Regions from separate parts of the Thauera sinica genome, predicted to be linked through region 2. Evidence: predicted binding sites of a transcription regulator. Region 2 holds the regulator's gene; each other region holds the start of a gene.

Region 1 (7,348 bases), 2.3 Mb from region 2:
GAAGGCATCTTCGTGCAGATCGGCCTGCTGCCGAACACGGACTTCCTGAAGGGCACGGTGGAGCTGACGAAGTTCGGCGAGATCATCGTCGATGCCAAGGGCCACACCTCGGTGCCGGGGGTGTTCGCGGCGGGCGACTGCACGACGGTGCCGTACAAGCAGATCATCATCGCCATGGGCGAAGGGGCGAAGGCGTCGCTGTCGGCCTTCGACCACCTGATCCGTACCTCGGCTCCGGCCTGATCGCGGCGCCGCCGCGCACCCGTGGAAAGCCCCGCCCCGCGCGGGGCTTCATGCACGGCGAGCCGTGGAACCGGCGCAAGGACGGCAGCGTGTATCCGCAATGGCTGTCGATCACCCGCATGGCGGCCGATGGCGGAGGCTACGTGGGCATCTTCAGGGACATCACGCGCCGCAAGGAGGCCGAGGCGCTGATGGAGCACACGACCCGTTGACCGGCCTGCCCAATCGCGAACTGCTGCATGACCGCCTGCGCGAGGCGATGGCGCCCGCCGACCGGCACCGGCGGCGGTTTGCCGCGCTGATCGTGGATCTCGACTACTTCGAACGGGTCAATGATACGCTCGGCCATGCAGCGGGCGGCGAGCTGCTGGTGGAAGCCGGCTGCCGCATGGCCTGCTGCGTGCGTGCATCCGACACGGTGGCGCGCCTGGGTGGAGACGAATTCGCGCTGATCCTGCAGGAAGTGCGCGATACCGACGAGATCGACGAGGTCGCCCGGCGGCTGTGCGCCATGCTGGAGCAGCCTTTCGAACTGGCCGACGGGCCGGCGCAGGTCACGTCCTCGGCGGGCATCGCGCTCTATCCCGAGCACGGCGAGGACGCCGAAACCCTGCTGCGCCATGCCGACGGCGCGCTCTACCAGGCGAAGCGGGCCGGCCGCGGCCGCTACCGCCTCCATGCGCCGCCCGCGGCGAGAACGGATGCAGAACCCGAAAACCAGTAAAACCAGGCCACCGAACGTGTTCAGATTCTTCGAAAACCGGGTCGACCCCTATCCCGACGCACCGCCGGCGCTGCCGCCGCGCGGCTTTTTCGCCTTCCTGTGGAGCGGCACCGCCGGCATGCGGCCCTTCATCATGGGGATGACCCTGCTCACCGCCGCCATCGGTGCGTTCGAGGCCCTGCTGTTCGCGATGCTGGGCCGCGTCGTCGACTGGCTGGCGCGCGTCGAACCCGCGCAGTTATGGGAGCAGGAGGGCGGCAGGCTGTTGCTGCTGGGCGGCATCATCCTCGGCAGCGGCGTGCTGGTGGCGCTGCAGACCATGCTCAAGCACCAGACGCTGGCGGGCAACTTCCCGATGCGGCTGCGCTGGAACTTCCATCGCGTGATGCTCGGCCAGAGCATGAGCTTCTACCAGGACGAATTCGCCGGCCGCGTCGCGGCCAAGGTCATGCAGACCGCGCTGGCGGTGCGCGACACCGTCCTGATCCTGACCGACATCCTGGTCTTCGTCGTCATCTACTTCGTCACCATCGCCGTGGTGGTGGGCAGCTTCGCAGGCTGGATGCTGATCCCCTTCCTCGCCTGGCTGGGGCTGTACATGGTCGCGCTGCGCTGGTTCGTGCCGCGCCTGTCGCGCGTGTCGCGCGCGCAGGCCGACGCGCGCTCGCTGATGACCGGGCGCATTACCGATGCCTACACCAACATCGCCACGGTGAAGCTGTTCTCCCACGCCGGCCGCGAGGCCGCCTACGCACGCTCGGCGATGAAGGAGTTCATGGCCACGGTGCACGGCCAGATGCGGCTGGTGAGCGGCATCGAGGTGGTCAACCACACGCTCAGCATGCTGCTGATCCTGTCGACCGCGGGCGTCTCCCTGTGGCTGTGGACGCGCGGCGAGGTGGGCGTCGGCGCGGTGGCGGCGGCCACCGCGATGGCCTTGCGGCTCAACGGCATGTCGCACTGGGTGATGTGGGAGATGGCCTCGCTGTTCGAGCACGTCGGCACCGTGCAGGACGGCATCAACACCCTGTCGCGCCGCCAGCTCGTCCGCGACCGGCCCGATGCGAGGCCGCTGGCCGTGCGCCAGGGCGAGATCCGCTTCGAGAACCTGAGCTTCGCCTACGGCGCCAGCGGGCCGCAGGCGCGCAAGGTCATCGACGGCTTCTCGCTCGTCATCCGTCCCGGCGAGAAGATCGGCGTGGTGGGGCGCTCGGGGGCCGGCAAGTCGACGCTGGTGAACCTGCTGCTGCGCTTCTACGACATCGAGGAAGGCCGCATCCTGGTCGACGGCCAGGACATCGCCGACGTCACCCAGGACAGCCTGCGCGCGCAGGTCGGCATGGTGACGCAGGACACCTCGCTGCTGCACCGCTCGGTGCGCGACAACATCCTCTACGGCCGGCCCGGCGCGACCGACGCCGAGATGATCGCCGCCGCGAAGCGCGCCGAGGCGGACGACTTCATCCACACGCTGACCGACCCCAAGGGGCGACACGGCTACGATGCCCACGTCGGCGAGCGCGGCGTGAAGCTGTCCGGCGGCCAGCGCCAGCGCATCGCCATCGCCCGCGTGATGCTCAAGGACGCGCCCATCCTGCTGCTCGACGAGGCCACCAGCGCGCTCGACTCCGAGGTCGAGGTGGCGATCCAGGCCAGCCTGTACCGGCTGATGGAGGGCAAGACGGTGGTGGCGATCGCGCACCGGCTGTCGACGATCGCGGCCATGGACCGGCTCGTCGTGATGGACAGGGGGCGCATCGTCGAGGAAGGCGACCACCGCAGCCTGCTCGCCAGGGGCGGCCTGTACGCGCGCCTGTGGGCGCACCAGAGCGGCGGCTTCCTCGGCGCGGAAGCGGACGACGAGGACGGCGGCGACGCGGCGGAGGCGGGCGGGCGCATCGCCGCATCGGCCTGAAGCGGGCGGCGCGGCCGCCGTGCGGGCAAAAAGAAGCCCCGCCGTGCGGCGAGGCTTGAACCATCTCGAGGGGTTCGAGAGGAGGAGACAGGCGCAACTATAGCGATGCGTCAATTAAGTTGCAATAAGAAACTGTTGCAATGTGAAAGCATCTCCCCGCCGCTGGATTTCCACCGACGGACTCCTCTTCCGGACCAGGATTTTCGCCGCGCCGCGGCGGCGGCAAGGCCCCGTGCCCGGCCTGCAAGGGGCAGGCGCTTGCCGATTTCGGATAGGCCGCCTGCCGGCCGGCGTCCGCAATGAAGGCAGGCGCCGGCCGGCCGCCCCGCGGTGGTGCGGCCGGGCAAGACCGCGCCGCCGCCTTTCCGCCTAGCAGCGATGCAGCATCGCGCTGCGCAGGGTCTCGGAAGGCAGTTCGCCGAACATCGCCCTGTAGTCCGCGGCGAAGTGCGACAGATGCCAGAAGCCCCAGCGCGCGGCGATGTCGGCGACGGTGCCGGCCGCCGGGTCGGCGCGCTTGAGGGCGCGGCGCACGCCGTTCAGGCGCATCGCGCGCAGGAAGCTCACCGGGTTCAGATTGAGCACGTCCTGGAAGCTGTACTGCAGCGTGCGCCGCGACACGCGCAGTTCGGCGCACAGGTCGGCGACGGTGATCGGTTCCTCGATGTGGGCCTGCATGTATTCGCGGGCGCGCTCCACCACCAGTTGGCGCGCATTGCACGACGGGGTGGGGCGGTTCTCGGACTGGTTGCCGGCGACGGCGATCAGGCTGCCGAAGATCGCCTGCTCCAGCGCCTTGCGCATCTGCGCATGGCGCAGCATCTCCGGCGTCGCCCGCAGGCTGGCGATGACCGTGCCCAGGAAGCTGCGCAGGTTCTCCGCCTGCGCCGGGGTGGAAGGCGTCACCCGACAGGTGGCGAGTTCGGCCTCCAGGTCGCGGTGTTCCACCTGCAGCGCATAGGTGTTGAGCGCCTGCGCGTCGGCCGTCACCGCGAGGACGTCATGCACGCGCGGCGTGCGGAAATCGAGTTCCTGCCCGCCCCTGAGGGTGATGACGGAGTCGGCGTCGACGATCTCGCCGCAGTACCAGCCCTTGCCGTCCACCTCGACCGGCACGCCGAAGGTGCGGGACCCCTCCCATGCCTGGCCGACTTCGCGTACCGACTGGTTCGTGCGCTCGCGGAAGACCTGCACGTTGTCGAACCAGTACTCCTCGAAGCTGCCGCAGAAGGCCCCGGCGGTGAGCTGGTCGTAGCGCTGCTTCCAGTGCTGCAGGCAGGACGCATGGTCGTCCGCGTCGCGGGTGTCGCGCGCAACGGCGGTGTAAGCCTGGTCGTGGGATGCCGTCGTCGCGGTCATGGCAGCGCTTCTCCGGAGCGGGTCGTGTCGGAGAGGCGGCAGCAAATGCCGTGCCCGCGGCGGCAGAGGTGCGCGGGCAGCCTTGCGGCACGGCGGGGAAGGGCGGCGGGCCGTTTCCGCCGGGCGTGGATCGGGCGGTTGCGCAGGGCATGCGGGGCCTGGCCGCGCGCACGCGAAAACCGCGCTTTCCCGCAGCCGGGAAGCGCAGTGGCTCGATTGTTCATTTCCGTCTGTCTCCTGACCGGAAATCGGTTGCTTGTCGTTATGTAAGTGTTTCTTTTTTTCAGGCTAAACCTGAATTTGCCCCGGCGACAAGGGCTTTCGTGCAGATGCCGCGGAGCGGTCCGCGCTGCCGGGTCCTGTATCGGAATGGTGCGGCGCAGTATCACTTTGGTGCAGTCGGGCGCGGTTTCGCCGTGCGCCGCGCCGTTGCCGATTTCGGATAACGGCATCGGAATTCTCCATCCCAGAATCCGTTCCACCCGCCGTTTTGACGTGCATCAAATCCGGCGCGGACAACGAGTGCATCCGCCGCCCTGCCGGGCGGACGGGTTCCGAGGATTCCGCCGCGAGGCCGGGCAGACCGCCACGGCCGCGCGGCGGGCAACAAGGAGGTTTGCCGTGGTTCGACACCGCGCCCTGCGAACCTGCGCCGCAGCCTTGCTGATCGCCCTCACCGGGGTGTCGGCACGGGCCGAGCTGCAGGTCGAGATTCCCAAGGTGGCCGAGATGCCGCCTCCCAACCCCTATCGCATCTTCCTGTCGGACGTCGCCATCGGCCACATCGTCGATGGCCGGCTGCACGTCATCGACGGCGACGGCCTGCGCTACCTCGGCATGGTGGCGACCGGCTACGCGGGGCAGGCGATCCTGTCGCCGGACCGCAGGGAGATCTACGTCGCCACCACCTACTACTCGCGCCTGTCGTCGGGGGTGCGCACCGACACGGTGGACATCCACGACGCGCAGACGCTGGTGAAGACCGGCGAGATCATCATCCCGCCGATCCATGCCCAGGCGCTGCACTACAAGGGCACCATCCGCCCTCGGCCGACGGCCGCTGGCTCTACGTGCTCAACGCCACGCCCGCGGTGTCGGTGACGGTGATCGACCTGAAGGCGAGGAAGGTCGCCTCGCAGGTGGACATCCCCGGCTGCTGGATCCTGCTGCCGCCGCAGAGCGCGTCGGACCGCTTCTCCACCATCTGCGGCGACGGCACGATGCTCACCGTCACCCACGACGGCGAGGGCCGGGAGGTCGCGCAGCGCAAGAGCGCCGCGTTCTTCGACCCGGATGCCGACCCCATCTTCATCCACGGCGAGCAGGACGGCGACACCTACCGCTTCGTGTCCTACGGCGGCGACCTCTACACCGCCCACGTCGGCGGCGAGGTGGCGAGCTTCGAGCCGAAGTGGCCGCTGCTCACCGAGCGCGAGCGCAAGGCCGGCTGGCGTCCCGGCGGCTACCAGTTGCTCGCCCAGCACAAGGCCAGCGGCCGCGTCTTCGTCGGCATGCACGACGGCGCGAAGGCCGGCAGCCACAAGTCCCCGGCCAAGGAGATCTGGAGCTTCGATCTCAAGACCAGGAAGCGCATCGCCCGTGCGCCGGGCAGCAACGCCATCGCGCTGGCCGTCAGCCAGGGCGACAGGCCGCGCCTGTTCGCCTACGACGGCGTGAAGGGCGGCCTCGCCGTGTACGACGCGGCGGCCGCGCTCAAGCCCGCCGGACGCATGGACGGCGTGGGCGAAACGCCTTCGCTGATGGAGCTGCACTGATGGACGCCCTCGCACTCGACCCCGTGCTGGCGCGCGCCTGCGGCGCGGCGCTGGCGGTGATCCTGCTGCTGGGCGCGTGGCAGAAGCTGCGCGACGTGGCGGTGTTCGAAGCCTCGGTGGAGCTGTACCGGCTGCTGCCCGAAGCGCTGGTGCCCGCGTTCGCCCGCGTGTTCCCGGTGCTCGAAGCCATTGCCGGCACCGCCCTGCTGTTCGACGGCACGCGCGCCGCCGGCCTCGCCGTGGGCGCGCTGGTGCTGGGCGCGGCGACGCTGGCGGTGGCGATCAACGTCGCCCGCGGCCGCACCGGCATCGACTGCGGCTGCGGCGGCGCCGAAGGCCACACCCGCCTGTCGTGGGCGCTCGTCGTGCGCAACGCGGTGCTGCTCGCGCTGCTCGGCGCCGGTGCGCAGGCCGGCGCCGAGCGCAGCCTGGTCTGGATCGACTACCTCTCGGTGGCCGGCGGCACGCTGATGCTGCTCGCCCTCCATGCGGCAGCCAACCAGTTGCTCGCCAACCATCCCCATCTCGCCCAAATGAGGAACGGATCATGAACCAAGCCCTGATCGTCTCCAACGTCCTGCTGTGGATCGCGGTGCTCGCCGCGCTGGCCGGAATCTTCGCCCTCGCGCGCCAGATCGGCGTGCTGTACGAGCGCGTCGCGCCGATGGGCGCCCTCATGCTCGACACCGGCCCGCAGGTCGGCGAGGCGGCGCCGGTGTTCGACCTGCCGCAGCTCGTCGCCGGCCGCGATCGCGTCTCGCTGGGCCTGCCGGCGCAAAAGAGCACGCTGCTGTTCTTCCTGTCGCCCACCTGCCCGGTGTGCAAGAAGCTGCTGCCCATCCTGCGCTCGGCCAACCAGTCCGAACGCGACTGGCTGCGCATCGTGCTGACCTCCGACGGCGAGCAGCCCGAGCACCTCGCCTTCTACGACAAGGCCGGCCTCTCCGGCTTCCCCTACGTGCTGTCGCGCGAACTGGGCATCGCCTGGCGCGTGGCCAAGCTGCCCTACGCGGTGCTGATCGACGAGCAGGGGCGGGTCGCCGCCAAGGGGCTGGTCAATTCCCGCGAGCAGCTCGAAAGCCTCTTCACTGCCAAGGAGCTGGGCGTGGCATCGGTGCAGGACTATCTCGAACAGCCCGGCCGCGCCTGATCCGGAACACAGGAGAACGACGATGAAATGGCTGGATGAATTCTTCGAGCGCAGGACGCGCAAGGTGGCGCAGCGCGCGTCGCGGCGCAGCGCGCTGATCGGCATCGGCAAGCTGCTGGTGGGCTCGGCCTTCGTGCTGCCGGTGCTGCCCTTCGACCGCACCGCCCAGGCCGCCGGCGCGG
Region 2 (7,348 bases):
CGCGGAATCACGTCGTGGTGCAGTTCGCCGCCCGGCCACAGGCCGAACATCGCCGGCATCTGCGCGGCGAGCGGCAGCGTGAGCAGCACGGCGATCCAGAAGTGGCGCAATTCCGCCCGCCATTGCACCTCGTGCCGCGCCCGCGCCTGTTCGCGCTGCAGCGCGCCCGTCTCGGCAGCGCCGAAACCGGCACGCTCGACCGCGGCCTTCGCCGCCTCGAACGTCAGCGCGCCGGCGGCGTAATGCAGCGTTGCGCGCTCGGTCGCCAGATTGACGGTGGCCTGCACGCCCGGCAGGCGGTTCAGCACCTTCTCCAACCGGGTGGCACAGGCGGCGCAGGTCATGCCCGAGATGGCGAGTTCCATCGTTTCCTGCCGGCCGTGGGGCTCGACCACGCCGGGCGCGCCGAGTGTGATTCCTGACATGGCATCCTCTTGCGCACGTTGATCGTGAAGCGCAGTGTAAACTCCGTACTCAGCTACGGAGTCAACCCCATGGACCCTCACGAGCGGAAGGAATTCACCCGGACCGCCGCGGCGCCATCGCAATTCACCATCGGCGCGCTGGCGAAGGCCGCCGGCGTCGGCGTCGAGACGATACGGTACTACCAGCGCCGCGGCCTGCTGCGCGAACCCGGCCAGACGCGCGGAGCCTACCGGGTGTATGGCGACGAAGAGCTTGCCCGCCTGCGCGCCATCCGCCGGGCACAGCAGCTCGGCTTCTCGCTCGAAGAGATCGACGGCCTGCTCTCGCTCAACGAGGAACGCGACCGTCGGCACGCACGCGAGGCGGCGCAGGCCAAGATCGGGCTCATCGACGCCCGCATCCGCCAGTTACAGGGAATGCGCGACGCGCTGGCCGAACTGGTGCACTGCTGCGAGCACGCCGAGGCAAGCGCCCCCTGCCCCATCCTGCGCGCCTTGTCGCAGGATTGACGCATTCTGCTCGCCGCCGTGCCGAGGCCCGCGCCGCCCGACCCTCAAACCGCGCAGACGACACCGCTCCACAGATCGCCCCCCAGCGTGGGCGCGTGGTAGAGGCCGAACAGCCCGAAGCCCAGCACCAGCAGGCCCGAGGCGAAGCGCACCTTGCGGTTGCGGGTGAAATCGCGGAAGCGCTTGAACAGCATGCCCGCCAGCAGCAGGTTGGGCAGCGTGCCGAGGCCGAATGCCAGCATCAGCCCGGCGCCGCGTGCGCCGGAGCCGGTGACCAGCGCCGTGGCGAGGATGGAATACGTCAGCCCGCAGGGGATGAAGCCCCACAGCAGGCCGAGCGGCAGCGCCTGCCGGACCGAGCGCGCCGGCAGGAAGCGGCGCGTGGCGGGCTGGATCCGCCGCCACAGGATGTGTCCGACGCGCTCGATCGGCGCCAGCAGGCGGGTGAAGCCGGTGAGGTAGAGGCCCAGCGCGACCAGCATCAGGTTGGCCAGCACGTAGAGCGCCATCTGCACGGGCAGCATGCCGTCGTACAGCATGCCGACCGAACCGAGGGCGCCGACGACACCGCCGATCGCCGTATAGGTCGTGATGCGGCCCAGGTTGTAGGCCAGGTGCATGGGCCACTGCGGCCTGCCGCCCGGCGCCTGCACCTGCGCGGTGAGCGCGCCGACGATGCCGCCGCACATCGACACGCAATGCGTGCCGCCGAGCAGGCCGATGATGAAGACGGCGAAATAGCCGGTTTCGGGCATGGGCGATCAGCGCGAAGAACTGGAAGACACGGGAAGACGACGCCGCAAGCGACGGGATCGCCATTCTACGCCGCGGCGCAACACCGCGCCGTTCAGATCACGCGGGAATAGCGCGTCCTTTCACGGTCGGCGCGCAGGTAGCGGTCGAACACCATGGCGATGCCTCGCACCAGCAGGCGGCCGGCGGGCAGCACGCTGATCCAGTCGCCCTCGATCTTCAGCAGGCCGGCCTCCTGCATCTCGGCCAGGTCCTGCAGCTCTTCGGCGAAGTATTCGCGGAAGTTGATCAGGTGGGCGATCTCGATCGACTGCATCGACAGCTCGAAATGGCACATCAGCGCCTGGATCACCGCCCGGCGCAGGAGATCGTCGGCGGTGAGTTCGATGCCGCGCAGCACCGGCAGTTCGTCGCGGTCGAGCGCGTCGTAGTATTCGTCGAGCGTCTTCACGTTCTGGGAATACACCGGCCCCACCTTGCCGATCGCCGATACGCCGAAGGCCAGCAGATCGCACTCGGCCTGGGTGGAATAGCCCTGGAAATTGCGGTGCAGGCGCCCCTGGCGCTGGGCGATGGTGAGTTCGTCGCCGGGCTTGGCGAAGTGGTCCATGCCGATATACACGTAGCCGGCTTCGGTCAGCCGCCGGATGCCGAGCTGCAGCAGTTGCAGCTTCGCGTCCGGCGTCGGCATGTCGCTCATGAAGATGCGCCGCTGCGGCTTGAACAGGCCCGGCAGATGCGCATAGCTGTAGAGCGACACGCGATCGGGCGCGATCTGCAGCACCTGCTCCAGCGTGCGGTTGAAGCTGATCACGTTCTGCTTGGGCAGGCCGTAGATCAGATCCATGCTGACCGACTTGAAGCCGGTCTCGCGCGCGGCATCGATGACGAGCTTGGTTTCGTCGACGCTCTGGATGCGGTTGACCGCCTTCTGCACGTCCTCGGCGAAATCCTGCACGCCGACGCTCATACGGTTGAAACCGAGATCGGCGAGCAGCTTCACCGTGTCGAAATCGACCTTGCGCGGATCGACTTCGATCGAGTATTCGCCGTTGGGCACCAGCGTGAAGTGCTCGCGCACCGCCGCCATCAGCTCGCGCATCTCGTCGTGGGACAGGAAGGTGGGCGTGCCGCCGCCGAGGTGCAACTGGGTGACCTGCCGGCTACCTTCCAGACAGGCCGACTGCATCGCGATCTCTTTTGCCAGATATTTCAGATACTTCGCCGAGCGGCCATGATCCTTGGTGATGATCTTGTTGCAGGCGCAGTAGTAGCAGATCGTGTTACAGAACGGGATGTGGAAGTATAATGAGAGCGGTTTGCTGACCCCGCCGATCACCCGCTTCGCCAGCCAGGCCTTCAGCGCATCGGCGTTGAAGGCTTCGACGAAACGGTCTGCGGTAGGATAGGACGTGTAGCGCGGGCCGTTGATGTCGAAGCGGCGAATCAGTTGCGGATCGAATATGAGTTCGTTCGGGCTGGTCATTGTCGTGCTGCGGGTGTACTGCGGGGATGTGCCAAACAATGGCAGATCACCCTCGTTTTGTGGTTGACGTGGATCAACGGCGCCCGGGATGGGCCGACGTCGGCCGTCCGCGATCCGAACTAGGGAAACAAGATTTCGTGCAGATGAAGGCGGCAGCTCCCATCACGATCAATGGGCTCAAGGCGTCGTGCTCGCAGTGTAACCTCGTTGAGCTGTGTCTGCCGTTCGGAATGTCCGAGGACGATCTGAACCGTCTCGACGAACTGGTCGGCGCGCGGCGCAAGATCAAGCGCCAGCACAGCCTGTACCGCGCGGGCGACACGTTCGAAGCGATCTACGCGATCCGCGCCGGCTCCTTCAAGACCGACGTGCTGCTGGAGGATGGCCGCGACCAGGTCACCGGCTTCCAGATGACAGGCGAGATCCTCGGCCTGGACGGCATCAGCACCGAATCGCATTCGTGCAACGCCATCGCGCTCGAGGACAGCGAAGTCTGCGTGATTCCCTACGCCAAGCTCGAGGAGCTGTCGCGCGAGGTCGAAGGCTTGCAGCATCAGTTCCACAAGGTGATGAGCCGCGAGATCGTGCGCGATCACGGCGTGATGATGCTGCTGGGCTCGATGCGCGCCGAGGAGCGCCTGGCCGCCTTCCTGCTGAACATGTCGCAGCGCTTCACCGCGCGCGGCTTCTCGCCGGCCGAGTTCCACCTGCGCATGACGCGCGACGAGATCGGCTCCTACCTCGGGCTGAAGCTCGAGACGGTGTCGCGCGCGTTCTCGCGCTTCCAGGAAGAGGGCCTGGTGAGCGTGCAGCAGAAGCACATCCGCATCCTGGACGCCGCCGGGCTGAAACGCCTGCTGCAGCACCAGTCCGGCAGCCGCTGAGGCGGGCGCTGCCGGCCCGCGCACGGATTCAGGCGGCCCCGCCCAGCGCCGCCAGGTAGCCGAGCGGATTCTTCGTCAGCGCCACCGACACGATCCACAGGAAGACCGCCGTCGCCGCCGCAAACGCGGCGCCCCTGACCGCAAGCGTGCGTCCGCGCTTGAGCGCCACCGCGCCGAGCACGATGTAGGCGATCAGCCCGAACACCTTGGCCGTCACCCAGTCGGCGACGAAGGGATACTGCCCGATCATGGCTGCCAGCACGAGGGCGCTGCCGAGCAGCAGGGTGTCGACGATGTGCGGCAGAACCCGCGTCAGACGGTGATGCAGCAACCCGCTGCCGCTCAGCATCCACGTCCCGCGGAGCAGGAAGCCCAGGCCGCTCAGGACCACGCAGGTGACGTGCAGGTGCTTGATCGCGAAATACATTCCTTCTCCTGAATCTCGAACGCGCGGGCTCTGGTACTTGGGGAAGCGACCCTAACACGAGCGCGCTAAAATTGCTTCTCACTACGGAGAGCATGCTGATGGCCACCTCGCCTGTCGATATCCCCACCCTGCTGCGCCGCATCCCGCTGTTCAGCGAATTGTCCGATGCCGATCTCGATCGCGTCCTGCGCTTTGCACGCGAACGCCGTCTGGCACGCGGCGAGGTGCTGTTCCAGCGCGGCGACCTGCCGCACGGTTTCTACTTTCTGGTCAGCGGCCAGGTGAAGCTGGCGTTCTCGTCCGCCCAGGGCACCGAGAAGGTGGTCGAGATCCTCGGCCCGATGCAGAGCTTCGGCGAGGCGGTGATGTTCATGAACCGTCCGTACCCGGTGTTTGCCGAAGCGCTGAGCGAAAGCGTACTGCTGCACATCGGCCAGGCCGTCGTCACCGAGTTGATCGAGCAGGATTCGAAGTTCGCCCTCAAGCTGCTGGCAGGCATGTCGGTGCGCATGCACGGTCTGGTGAGCGACGTCGAAACCTATTCGCTGCGCTCCAGCGTCCAGCGGGTGATCGGCTACCTGCTGCAGCAGGCCGACGGCGACAAGCCCTGCGAATTTGCGCTGCCCACCAGCAAGCAGGTCATCGCCTCGCGGCTCAACCTGACGCCCGAAACGCTGTCGCGCATCTTCCACGACCTCTCCGACGCGCGCCTGATCACCGTGCAGGGCAAGCACATCACGCTGCACGATCCGGTCCGCCTGGCCCGTTACCAGAGCTGAAAGCCTGTTCCCGATTTTCTGCGCAAAAGTGCCAGAAAAGCGAGATGTATGAACTGCATCTAGACCACCCGGAAGCCGTGCGTGCCGTCGCGGGCGAGTTGCCCGACCAGCCCGAACTCCCAGTCCAGGTAGGCCTGCATGGCGGCGGCGGTGTTGTCCGTGCCCTCGTACGGCCGGCGGTAGCGGTCGATGGGCAGCGATGCCAGGCGGGTCTCGCCGTGCTCTTCCGGCAGGCCGGCGGCGAACCACGCGGCATTGCCGCCGTCGAGCAGCAGGACCTCGGCATCCACCAGCGCCTGCAGTTCCGGCACCACGAACTGCGCAAGCTGACTGCTGCCGCAGGTGAGCACGTAGCGCGCCACCGATGGCACGGATTTCAGCGCGTCCGACAACTGCGAACGCAGCGCGAACCAGGCGCCCGGAATGTGCCGGCGGCGGTAGTTGGCGCTAGTGGTGAAATCGAGCACGGCGACGTCGTCGCCGGCCGCCTGCCAGCGCGCCAGCGTTTCCGGCTGGATGCGGCTCGCCGCGGGCGGCTGCGGCAACGGCGGCGCCCACGGTCCGCTCGCAACGAATTCCCCGGCCCCGGCGCCGTCCAGCACATGCACGTCCCAGCCCATCTGCGCCAGCCAGGAAGCGCTCATGTTGGCACGCACGCCGTCGCTGTCCGCCAGCACGATGCGGGCGCCGCGCACCGGCGCCACCATTTCGGTTTCCTGCACCAGTTGACCGCCCGGCACCGGACGGAAGCCGGGCAAGTGTCCGGCTTCGTATTCCTCCGGCGTGCGCACGTCGAAGAAATAGGTGGTGCGGCCCTGCTGGCCGCGCCAGCGGTCCACCTCGGCCAGCGTGGCGCGGCGCACGCCGGCGCGCCCGGCCAGCGCATGCGCACGTGCCGCGGCATCCGCGCGCGTCGCCTCGCCCGCCTCCGGGAAGCGCCGGCCGGCGCCGCGTTCGAGTTCGAAGCCGGCCAGCGTCCAGCCTATCGTGCCGTTGCGCAGCGCTGCCACCGGGTTGGGAATGCCGGCGTTGATCAGCGACTGCGTGCCGATGATGCTGCGCGTGCGGCCGGCACAGTTCACGATGACCCGCGTGTCCGGCCGCGGCGCCAGTTCGGCGATGCGCAGCGCCAGTTCGGCGCCCGGCACGCTGGTCGAGCCGGGGATGGTCATGGTCTGGTATTCGTCGAAGCGGCGCGCATCGACGATCACCACGTCGGCGCCGGCGTCGATCAGCGCCCGCACTTCTTCCGCCGGCAGCGACGGCGTATGGCGCTCGGCCTCGACCAGCTCGCCGAACGCCTTGCTCGGCACGTTCACGTCGCGGAACAGTTCGCCGCCGGCCGCCCGCCAGCCTTCGACGCCGCCGTCGAACACCGCGACGTTGGTGTAGCCGAGCGCGCGCAGGCGCCGCGCGGCGAGTTCGGCCAGGCCCTCGCCGTCGTCCAGCGTCACGATGGGCGCGTCGCGGCGCGGCAGCTTGGCGTAGGCATCCAGTTCGATGCGCGCCAGCGGAAGATTGGCGGCGAACAGCGGGTGCGCCTGCGCGTGGGGGTCTTCCTCGCGCACGTCCAGCAAGGCGATTTCGCGGCGTTCGAGCAGCGCGGCGCGCACGGCAGCATAGCCGGTCAGCGGGATGTCCCGGCGCGCGGCCGGGGACGGGACGGAATGGGTCATATGAACAAAATCCTGTGGACGGAAACCATGCGGGGAGCGCATGATATATCGCATTAAATATATGTTTTATCCATTTTTTTGCTATCCATACGCACCATGAGCATAAAGATCGACGATCTTGTTTCCTTTGTTGCCACGGTACGCCACCAGTCGCTGTCGCGTGCCGCCGACGCGCTCGGACTGACCCAGCCGGCGGTCACCCGCCGCATCCAGAGCCTGGAAGAAAGCCTGGGCACGGTACTGCTCGACCGCGACACCAAGCCGCCCAAGCCCAATGCGCTGGGCCGGCGCGTGTTCGCCCAGTGCGAACAGGTGCTGCGCGAGGTCGATAATCTGAAGGCGCTGGTGGAAACCGAAAGTACACCGCAGGGCACGCTGCGCCTGGGCATCACGCAGTCGGTCGCGGAA
Region 3 (7,348 bases), 1.9 Mb from region 2:
GAAGCCGAACAGCAGGTCGGGCGAGGACAGGTGGAAGAAGTGCAGCGCGTGGGACTGCAGGATCTGGCCGTAGTGCATCAGCCGGCGCATCTTTTCCGCGGTGGGGGTCAGGCGGTCGGCGCCGACGATGACGTCCAGCGCCTTGCTCGCCGCCAGGTGGTGCGACACCGGGCAGATGCCGCACAGGCGCTGCACCATGACCGGCACTTCCCAGTAGGGCCGGCCCTGGATGAAGCGTTCGAAGCCGCGGAACTCGACGATGTGCAGGCGCACCTGGTGCACCTTGTCGTCCTCGTCGAGCAGCAGCGTGACCTTGCCGTGGCCTTCGACGCGGGACACGGGGTCGATGGCGACGCGGCGCAGGCTGTCGCGGGCGGCTGCGGCGGTTTCGAGTTCGAAGCTCATGGCAATCTCGCGGACGGATCAGTCGTAGTGCAGCAGGCCGTGGCCCGGAGCGGGCTCCCTGCCGGCGACGAGGTCGCCGAGGAAGGCCCAGATCGCATCGCCGGACGGCGGGCAGCCGGGCAGGAAGTAGTCGATCTTCACCACCTCGTGCACCGGGTGCACCTGGTTCAGCGGCAGCGGCAGCTCGGGGTCGTCCGGGATGCGGCTGCCTTCGGCGAGCCCGTGGCCGGTGCGATACACCTCCTGCAGGATGTCGGCCAGTTGCAGGTGGTTGCGCTGCGCCGGCAGGCCGCCATTGACGGCGCAGGCGCCGAGCGCGACCAGCACCTTGCAGTTGGCGCGGAATTCGCGCAGCACGTGCACGTTCTCGGCGTTGCATACGCCGCCTTCGATGAGGCCGATGTCGCACGGCCCGCAGTGCTTGATGTCGGTGATCGGCGAGCGGTCGAACTCGACCAGTTCGAGCAGCGGCAGCAGGCGCTCGTCGATGTCGAGGAAGGACATGTGGCAGCCGAAGCAGCCGGCCAGCGACACCGTCGCGACCTTCAGCTTGCGCGGCTGCGCCGCAGTCGCGGTGCTCATTGCCCTTCCTCCTTCGCGTGCGCGACCGCCACCTGCGAGATCGGCTGTGCGTCGTATTCGCGCTGTCCGATCGGCACCGCGAAGCCCACCCGCTTCTTCAGGATCACGCCCACCGGACAGACCCCGGCGGCACGGTCGGTGACGGCGAAGTCGGTGTCGGCCAGGCGCCCGCTCTCGCTGTTGACGATCAGGTGCGACCCGGCGCCGCGGCCCGACAGCGCGAACACGTCCTTGCCGTCGGCCTCGCGGCTGGCGCGCACGCACAGTTCGCACAGGATGCAGCGGTTGAAGTCGAGCAGCACGTCGGGGTGCGAGGCGTCGACCGGGCGGTCGGGGTAGAAGTGGTCGAAATGCGGGCTCAGCATGCCCATCTCGTAGGCGGTGGCCTGCAGCACGCAGTTGCCGCTCTTCTCGCAGGACGGGCAGAAATGGTTGCCCTCGACGAACAGCAGCTGCAGCAGCGTGCGCCGCTTTCCGGTGAGTTCCTCGCTGCGGTTCTCGACTTCCTGCCCGTCCGCGGCACGCACCGTACAGGCGGTGGCGAAACGCCCGCCGATCCTGACGGTGCACAGCTTGCACGAGCCGTGCGCGCTGAAATCCGGATGCCAGCACAGGTGCGGGATGTACTTGCCGGCGGCGCTGGCGGCCTGCATCACCGTCTGTCCGGGCGTGAATGGCACTTCTTCGCCATCGAGAAGAAAGCTGCTGGTCATGGCTGGGCCTCGCCGGGTTCTTGGCCGTGCGCCTCGGCGCGCTGCGCGCTCAGGTTGTCGGTGAGATGGGCGCCGGCGTCGTCGCGGCCGGTCATCTGCCGCGCCTGCGACAGCGCGGCGTCGAGGTCGAAGGCCGGCTCGTAGTCGGGCGAATGCAGCCGGCGCTCGAACGCGGGGCGGAACCTGGCAAGCATGTCGCGCAGCGCGATCGTCGCGGTGTTGCCCAGGCCGCAATGGCTGGCGCCCTGCATCAGGCGGTGCATCTTCTCCATCTCGTCGAGGTCGTAGGGCGAGCCGCGGCCGTGGGCGAGCTTGTCCATCAGCCGCGCGTTGACCGCGGTGCCGACGCGGCACGGGGTGCAGAAGCCGCAGCTCTCGTGCGCGAAGAAGCGGGTGAAGTTGCGCGCCACCTCGAACATGTCGCGGCTGCGGCCGAACACCATGATCGAACCGCCGGTGGGCACGTCCTCGAAGGCGATGCGGCGGCCGAACTCGCCGGCCGACAGGCAGAAGCCGGCCGCGCCGGCAGTGGTCACCGCCTGGGTGTCCACGCCGCCGGCGGCCTGCAGCACCTCGGCGACGGTCACGCCGAAGGGGAATTCGTAGATGCCCGGGCGTTCCACGTCGCCCGACACCGACAGCAGCTTGGTGCCGGTCGAGGCCGGCGTGCCGATGGCGCGGAACCATTCGCCCCCCTTCACCGCGATCAGCGCGGCGAGCGCGAGCGTCTCGACGTTGTTCACCGTCGTCGGCTGGCCGAGGTAGCCGTTCGTCACCGGGAAGGGCGGGCGGATGCGCGGCTTGCCCGGCTTGCCTTCGAGCGATTCGATGAGCGCGGATTCCTCGCCGCAGATGTAGGCGCCGGCACCGAGGTGGATCTCGATGTCGAAGGTGAAGCCGCGGCCGAGGATGTTGCGTCCGAGCAGCCCGGCCTCGCGCCGCTGGGCGAGCCGCGTCTCGAGCCGGTCGAGCAGGTAGCGGTATTCGCCGCGCAGGTAGATGAAGCCCTTGCTCGCGCCGATGGCGAAGCCGGCGATGCACATGCCGTCGACCACCATGTCGAAGAAGGCGCTCAGCAGCACGCGGTCCTTGAAGGTGCCGGGCTCGCCCTCGTCGGCGTTGCAGATCACGTAGTGCGCGTCGCCCCAGGCGTCGCGGCAGGAGCGCCACTTGATGTCGCTGCCGAAGCCCGCGCCGCCGCGCCCGCGCAGCGCCGAGCGTTCGATCTCGCCGAGCAGGCCGGCCGGGCCGCGGTCCAGCGCCGCGGCCAGCGCCGCGCCGGGCGCCAGGCCATGATCGAGCAGCACGTCGCGGCGGCGGATGTTGTCGTCGACGTGGAACCAGTCCGACGGCCAGTCCCCCACCGACACGCGGCGGCGGATCAGGTGGACCATGTCGTCGATGCGTTCGGGCGTCAGCCGCGTGACGGCGCGGTAGTTGGCCAGCAGCGCCGGCCCCTGGTCGCACATGCCGGTGCAAGACGTGGTGTCCACGCTGACCCGGCCGTCCTCCGACACGCGGCCGGGTTCCAGCCACAGCTTGTGGCACAGGGACCGCATCAGGTCGTGGCTGCCGAGCATGCGGTCGGTGATGTTGTCCGAGAACAGGAGGCGGTACTCGCCGAGCGGACGGGTGTGGAAGAAACTGTAGAAGCCCGCCGTGCCTTCCACCTGCGCGCGCGGCCGGCCTACTCCCTGCGCGATGGCGGTGAGCGTGTCGGGCGCCAGCCATCCCAGAGCGTCCTGGACCTCGCGCAGGATCTGCACCAGCCGGGTACCATCCCGGGCGTGCCGGTCGAGAACGGTTTCGATCGTCGCTGCTGCCACGCTGTCCTCCTGTGAGCCAGGGATGCGCTCGGAGTCGGTATCGGCCCGATGAGGATTCTGCCGTGTTGCGATGCGGAATTACAATGTCGCCGACCGGATTCCCGCCAGGCTTGTGACCTGCGTCAAAGGATGCGGCGACTCCATCGGGAAGACTGCCATGCATGAACTGTCGCTGGCCGAAAGCGCGGTGGGCCTGATCGAGGACGCGGCCCGGCGCGAGCGCTTCACCCGCGTGCGGGTCGTGCGCATGGAGATCGGCGCGCTGTCCTGCGTCGAAGCCGAGGCGCTGCGCTTCGCCTTCGAGTCCGCGAGCCTCGGCACCTGTGCCGAAGGGGCGAGGCTGGACATCGTCGCGGTGCCGGGCGAGGGCGAATGCGCGGCGTGCGGCATCCGCGCCGCAATGGAAACCCTCTACGACCTCTGTCCGCGATGCGAATCGCGCCCGCTCAGGGTGTTGCGCGGCACCGAGTTGCGGGTCAGGGACCTGGACGTCGAATAGACCGGAGCACGAGGCATGTGTACCACCTGCGGATGCGGTGGCGACGGCGCCACCATCGACCACCACGGCGGCCATCCCTACCGGCCGCATCGCCGCGCCGCGGCCGCATCGCCCGCGGCCGGGCGTGCGGACGACGCCCTCCTCCGCGCGGCCGTGGCCGGTGCCGCGCCCGAGCCGGCCGTCATGGCGGCGGGAAGCACCAGCGCGAGCCCCGGTACGGCGCCCGCCCCCTTCCCTGCCGCACATGATGCCGGGCATCCCGGAGCCGCATCCGGCGAGGCACTCGCGGCCGCCGCGCCTCTGCGCCACGTGGCCGTCGAGCAGGATCTGCTCGCCCGCAACGACGCCGAGGCCGCCGCCAACCGGCGCGCGCTGGCCGCGGCCGGCGTGTTCGCGGTCAACCTCGTCTCCAGCCCGGGCTCGGGCAAGACCACGCTGCTGGTGAAGACCATAGAGCGGCTGGCCGGCCGCATCCCGCTGGCGGTGATCGAGGGCGACCAGCAGACCAGCCGCGACGCCGAACGCATCCGCGCCACCGGCGCGCCCGCCACCCAGATCAACACCGGCAGGGGCTGCCACCTCGATGCGCGCATGGTGGGCGACGCGATGGCCGGCCTGCCGCTGGCGCGCGGCGGCCTGCTGCTGATCGAAAACGTCGGCAACCTGGTGTGCCCGGCCGCCTTCGACCTGGGCGAGGCACACAAGGTGGTGATCCTGTCGGTGACCGAGGGCGAGGACAAGCCGGTCAAGTACCCCGACATGTTCCGCGCCGCCGGCCTGATGCTGCTCAACAAGTGCGACCTGCTGCCCTACCTGGATTTCGACGTCCAGGCGGCACAGAACTGGGCGCGCCGGGTGAATCCGGACATCCGCATCATCCACGTGTCGGCGACGGGCGGCCAGGGCATGGACGAATGGCTGGACTGGCTGGCCGCCGGCGCCCGCCGCGCCGCAGCTTCGGCCCCGGCATGACGACGACCGCGCCCGTGCCGCTGATGGCGCCCCCCGCCGACTCGATCGAGCACCGCCTCGCGCTGCGCGACGGCCCGCCGGTGCTGGCGCTGGGCGCCTGGTTCAAGAACACGGTGTGCGCCGCACAGGGCAAGATCGCCGCGGTGTCGCGCACGGTGGGCGACCTCGACGGCGTAGACGCCTGCCTCGCCCACGAGCGCGCCGCGCGCGCACTGCTCGCCTGGCTGGCGGAGGCCGGCGCGCGGCCGGCTGCAATCGCGCACGACCTGCATCCGGATTTCCACTCCACGCGCTTCGCCGCCGAACTCGCCGCCGAACTCGGCGTGCCGCTGCAGCCGGTGCAGCACCACCATGCCCACATCGCCGCGGTGTGCGCGGAGCACGGCCACGACGGCGCGGCGCTCGGCCTCGCGCTCGACGGCGTCGGCCTGGGCGGCGACGGCAGCGCCTGGGGCGGCGAGCTATTGCAGGTCGACGGCGCACGCTGCCAGCGCATCGGCCACCTGCGCCCGCTCGCCCTGCCCGGCGGCGACCGCGCCGCGCGCGAACCCTGGCGCATGGCGGCCTCGGCGCTGCACGCGCTGGGCCGCGGCGGCGAGATCGCCGCGCGCTTCGCCGCCCTGCCGGCGGCCGCCGGCCTCGCCCGGCTGCTGGACGCCGGCCTGCGCTGCCCGCCGACGACCAGCATGGGCCGCGTGTTCGATGCCGCCGCCGGCCTGCTCGGCCTCGGCACGGTGATGCGGATCGAGGCCGAAGCGGCGATCGCGCTGGAACAGGCCGCCACCCGCCATGGGCCGGTCGAGCCGCTGGCCGGCGGCTGGCGCATCGACGAAGACGCGCATTCCGGCGCGCTGCGGCTCGATCTGCTGCTCTTGCTGGCCGCGCTCGCCGACCCCGCCTCCGGTGCGGAGCCCGGCCGCGGCGCCGCCCTGTTCCACGCCACGCTAGGCGCGGCACTGGCCGACTGGCTGCGGCAGGCGGCGCGGCGCCACGGCCTGGGCACCGTCGCCGCCGCCGGCGGCTGCCTCTTCAACAGGCTGCTCGCCGGCTCGCTGCGCCGCGACTGTACCCAGGCCGGCCTGCGCCTGCTCGAACCGCGCGCGCTGCCGCCCGGCGACACCGCGATCGCCTTCGGCCAGGCGGCGGTGGCGCGCCTGAGCCTGGCGGACGGCTGACATGGCCCGGCACGCCGACCCGGTCCGCATGCCATCGCGCGGCGACGGCCTCCATCGCCGAGCCCGGCCCGGCCGGCTCCGGCGCGCCTCCCATCCCGCCTGCCGCGCCACGCACGGCCTTTCCCCGGAGACCTGACGCCATGTGCCTTGCGATCCCCGCGATGGTGGTGGAACTGTGCGGCAAGGACGAAGCCCTCGTCGACCTCGACGGCGTGCGCAAACGCATCTCGCTGGCGATGGTGGATGACGTGGCGGTCGGCGATTACGTGATCGTGCATGTGGGCTTTGCGCTGCAGAAGCTCGACGTCGGGGAGGCCGAGGCCACGCTGGCGCTGCTGCGCGAGATCGCGCGGGCGCAGCAGGCCGCCGGCGAGGCCGGCCCGGCGGAGCTGCCATGAAATACGTCGACGACTTCCGCGACGGTACGGTGGCGCGCGCGCTGGGCGCCGCGATCCGCGCCGGGGCGCGCCCGGACCGCGAGTACCGCCTGATGGAGTTCTGCGGCGGCCACACGCATGCCATCTCGCGCTACGGCATCGCCGACCTGCTGCCGCCGCAGGTCCGGCTGGTCCACGGCCCCGGCTGCCCGGTGTGCGTCCTGCCGGTGGGGCGCATCGACCAGGCGATCCGCCTCGCGCTCGAACATGGCGTGATCCTCTGCACCTACGGCGACACGCTGCGCGTCCCCGCGTCCGGCAGGCTGTCGCTGCTGCGCGCCAAGGGCCGCGGCGCCGACGTGCGCATGGTGTATTCGCCGCTCGACGCGCTGCAGGTGGCGCGCGCCAACCCGGCGCGCGAAGTGGTGTTCCTCGCCATCGGCTTCGAGACCACCACGCCGCCGACCGCGGTGGCGGTGAAGCAGGCCCGGGCCGAGGGCCTGGGGAACTTCTCGCTGCTGTGCAACCACGTGCTGACGCCGGCGGCGATGCACGCCATCCTCGCCGCACCCGGCGGCGTGCGGCTGGACGGCTTCGTCGGCCCGGCGCACGTCTCCACCGTCATCGGCAGCGCCCCCTACGAACCCTTCGCGCGCGATCACGGCAAGCCGGTGGTGATCGCCGGCTTCGAGCCGCTGGACGTGATGCGCGCGATCCAGATGCTGATCCGCCAGATCGACGACGGCCGCGCCGAGGTCGAAAACGAATTCACCCGCGCCGTCACCGCCGAAGGCAACCG

Evidence for each region. Region 2 encodes FNR, which switches genes on or off when oxygen is low (the NO sensors DNR and NnrR bind a similar motif). Its sites were predicted from a motif close to TTGANCTAGNTCAA; they were not measured.
Region 1: CCZ27_RS24505 (amine dehydrogenase large subunit) is a predicted target of FNR. The motif match lies at 4,732-4,745, and genes of this name have one in related genera.
Region 3: hypA (hydrogenase maturation nickel metallochaperone HypA) is a predicted target of FNR. The motif match lies at 3,639-3,652, and genes of this name have one in related genera.

What each region holds. Positions count from the first base shown of each region.
Region 1 covers NZ_CP023439.1:66,337-73,684, forward strand. Annotated here, with positions in the region: gene ahpF (alkyl hydroperoxide reductase subunit F) at 1-243, shown strand, start outside; gene CCZ27_RS23190 (PAS domain S-box protein) at 294-455, shown strand; gene CCZ27_RS00350 (GGDEF domain-containing protein) at 452-967, shown strand; gene CCZ27_RS00355 (ABC transporter ATP-binding protein) at 984-2,882, shown strand; gene CCZ27_RS00360 (helix-turn-helix domain-containing protein) at 3,252-4,241, opposite strand; gene CCZ27_RS24505 (amine dehydrogenase large subunit) at 4,863-5,342, shown strand; gene CCZ27_RS23880 (amine dehydrogenase large subunit) at 5,312-6,016, shown strand; gene CCZ27_RS00370 (MauE/DoxX family redox-associated membrane protein) at 6,016-6,567, shown strand; gene mauD (methylamine dehydrogenase accessory protein MauD) at 6,564-7,166, shown strand; gene CCZ27_RS00380 (methylamine dehydrogenase light chain) at 7,189-7,348, shown strand, end outside.
Region 2 covers NZ_CP023439.1:2,943,756-2,951,103, forward strand. Annotated here, with positions in the region: gene CCZ27_RS12695 (heavy metal translocating P-type ATPase) at 1-425, opposite strand, end outside; gene CCZ27_RS12700 (MerR family transcriptional regulator) at 495-935, shown strand; gene CCZ27_RS12705 (sulfite exporter TauE/SafE family protein) at 980-1,690, opposite strand; gene hemN (oxygen-independent coproporphyrinogen III oxidase) at 1,783-3,174, opposite strand; gene fnr (fumarate/nitrate reduction transcriptional regulator Fnr) at 3,318-4,058, shown strand; gene CCZ27_RS12720 (SirB2 family protein) at 4,087-4,485, opposite strand; gene CCZ27_RS12725 (Crp/Fnr family transcriptional regulator) at 4,584-5,264, shown strand; gene CCZ27_RS12730 (rhodanese-related sulfurtransferase) at 5,324-6,940, opposite strand; gene CCZ27_RS12735 (LysR family transcriptional regulator) at 7,037-7,348, shown strand, end outside.
Region 3 covers NZ_CP023439.1:4,886,051-4,893,398, reverse strand. Annotated here, with positions in the region: gene CCZ27_RS21365 (Ni/Fe hydrogenase subunit alpha) at 1-405, opposite strand, end outside; gene CCZ27_RS21360 (NADH-quinone oxidoreductase subunit B family protein) at 424-987, opposite strand; gene CCZ27_RS21355 (2Fe-2S iron-sulfur cluster-binding protein) at 984-1,700, opposite strand; gene CCZ27_RS21350 (NAD(P)H-dependent oxidoreductase subunit E) at 1,697-3,526, opposite strand; gene hypA (hydrogenase maturation nickel metallochaperone HypA) at 3,684-4,025, shown strand; gene hypB (hydrogenase nickel incorporation protein HypB) at 4,041-4,997, shown strand; gene CCZ27_RS21335 (Kae1-like domain-containing protein) at 4,940-6,172, shown strand; gene CCZ27_RS21330 (HypC/HybG/HupF family hydrogenase formation chaperone) at 6,313-6,570, shown strand; gene hypD (hydrogenase formation protein HypD) at 6,567-7,348, shown strand, end outside.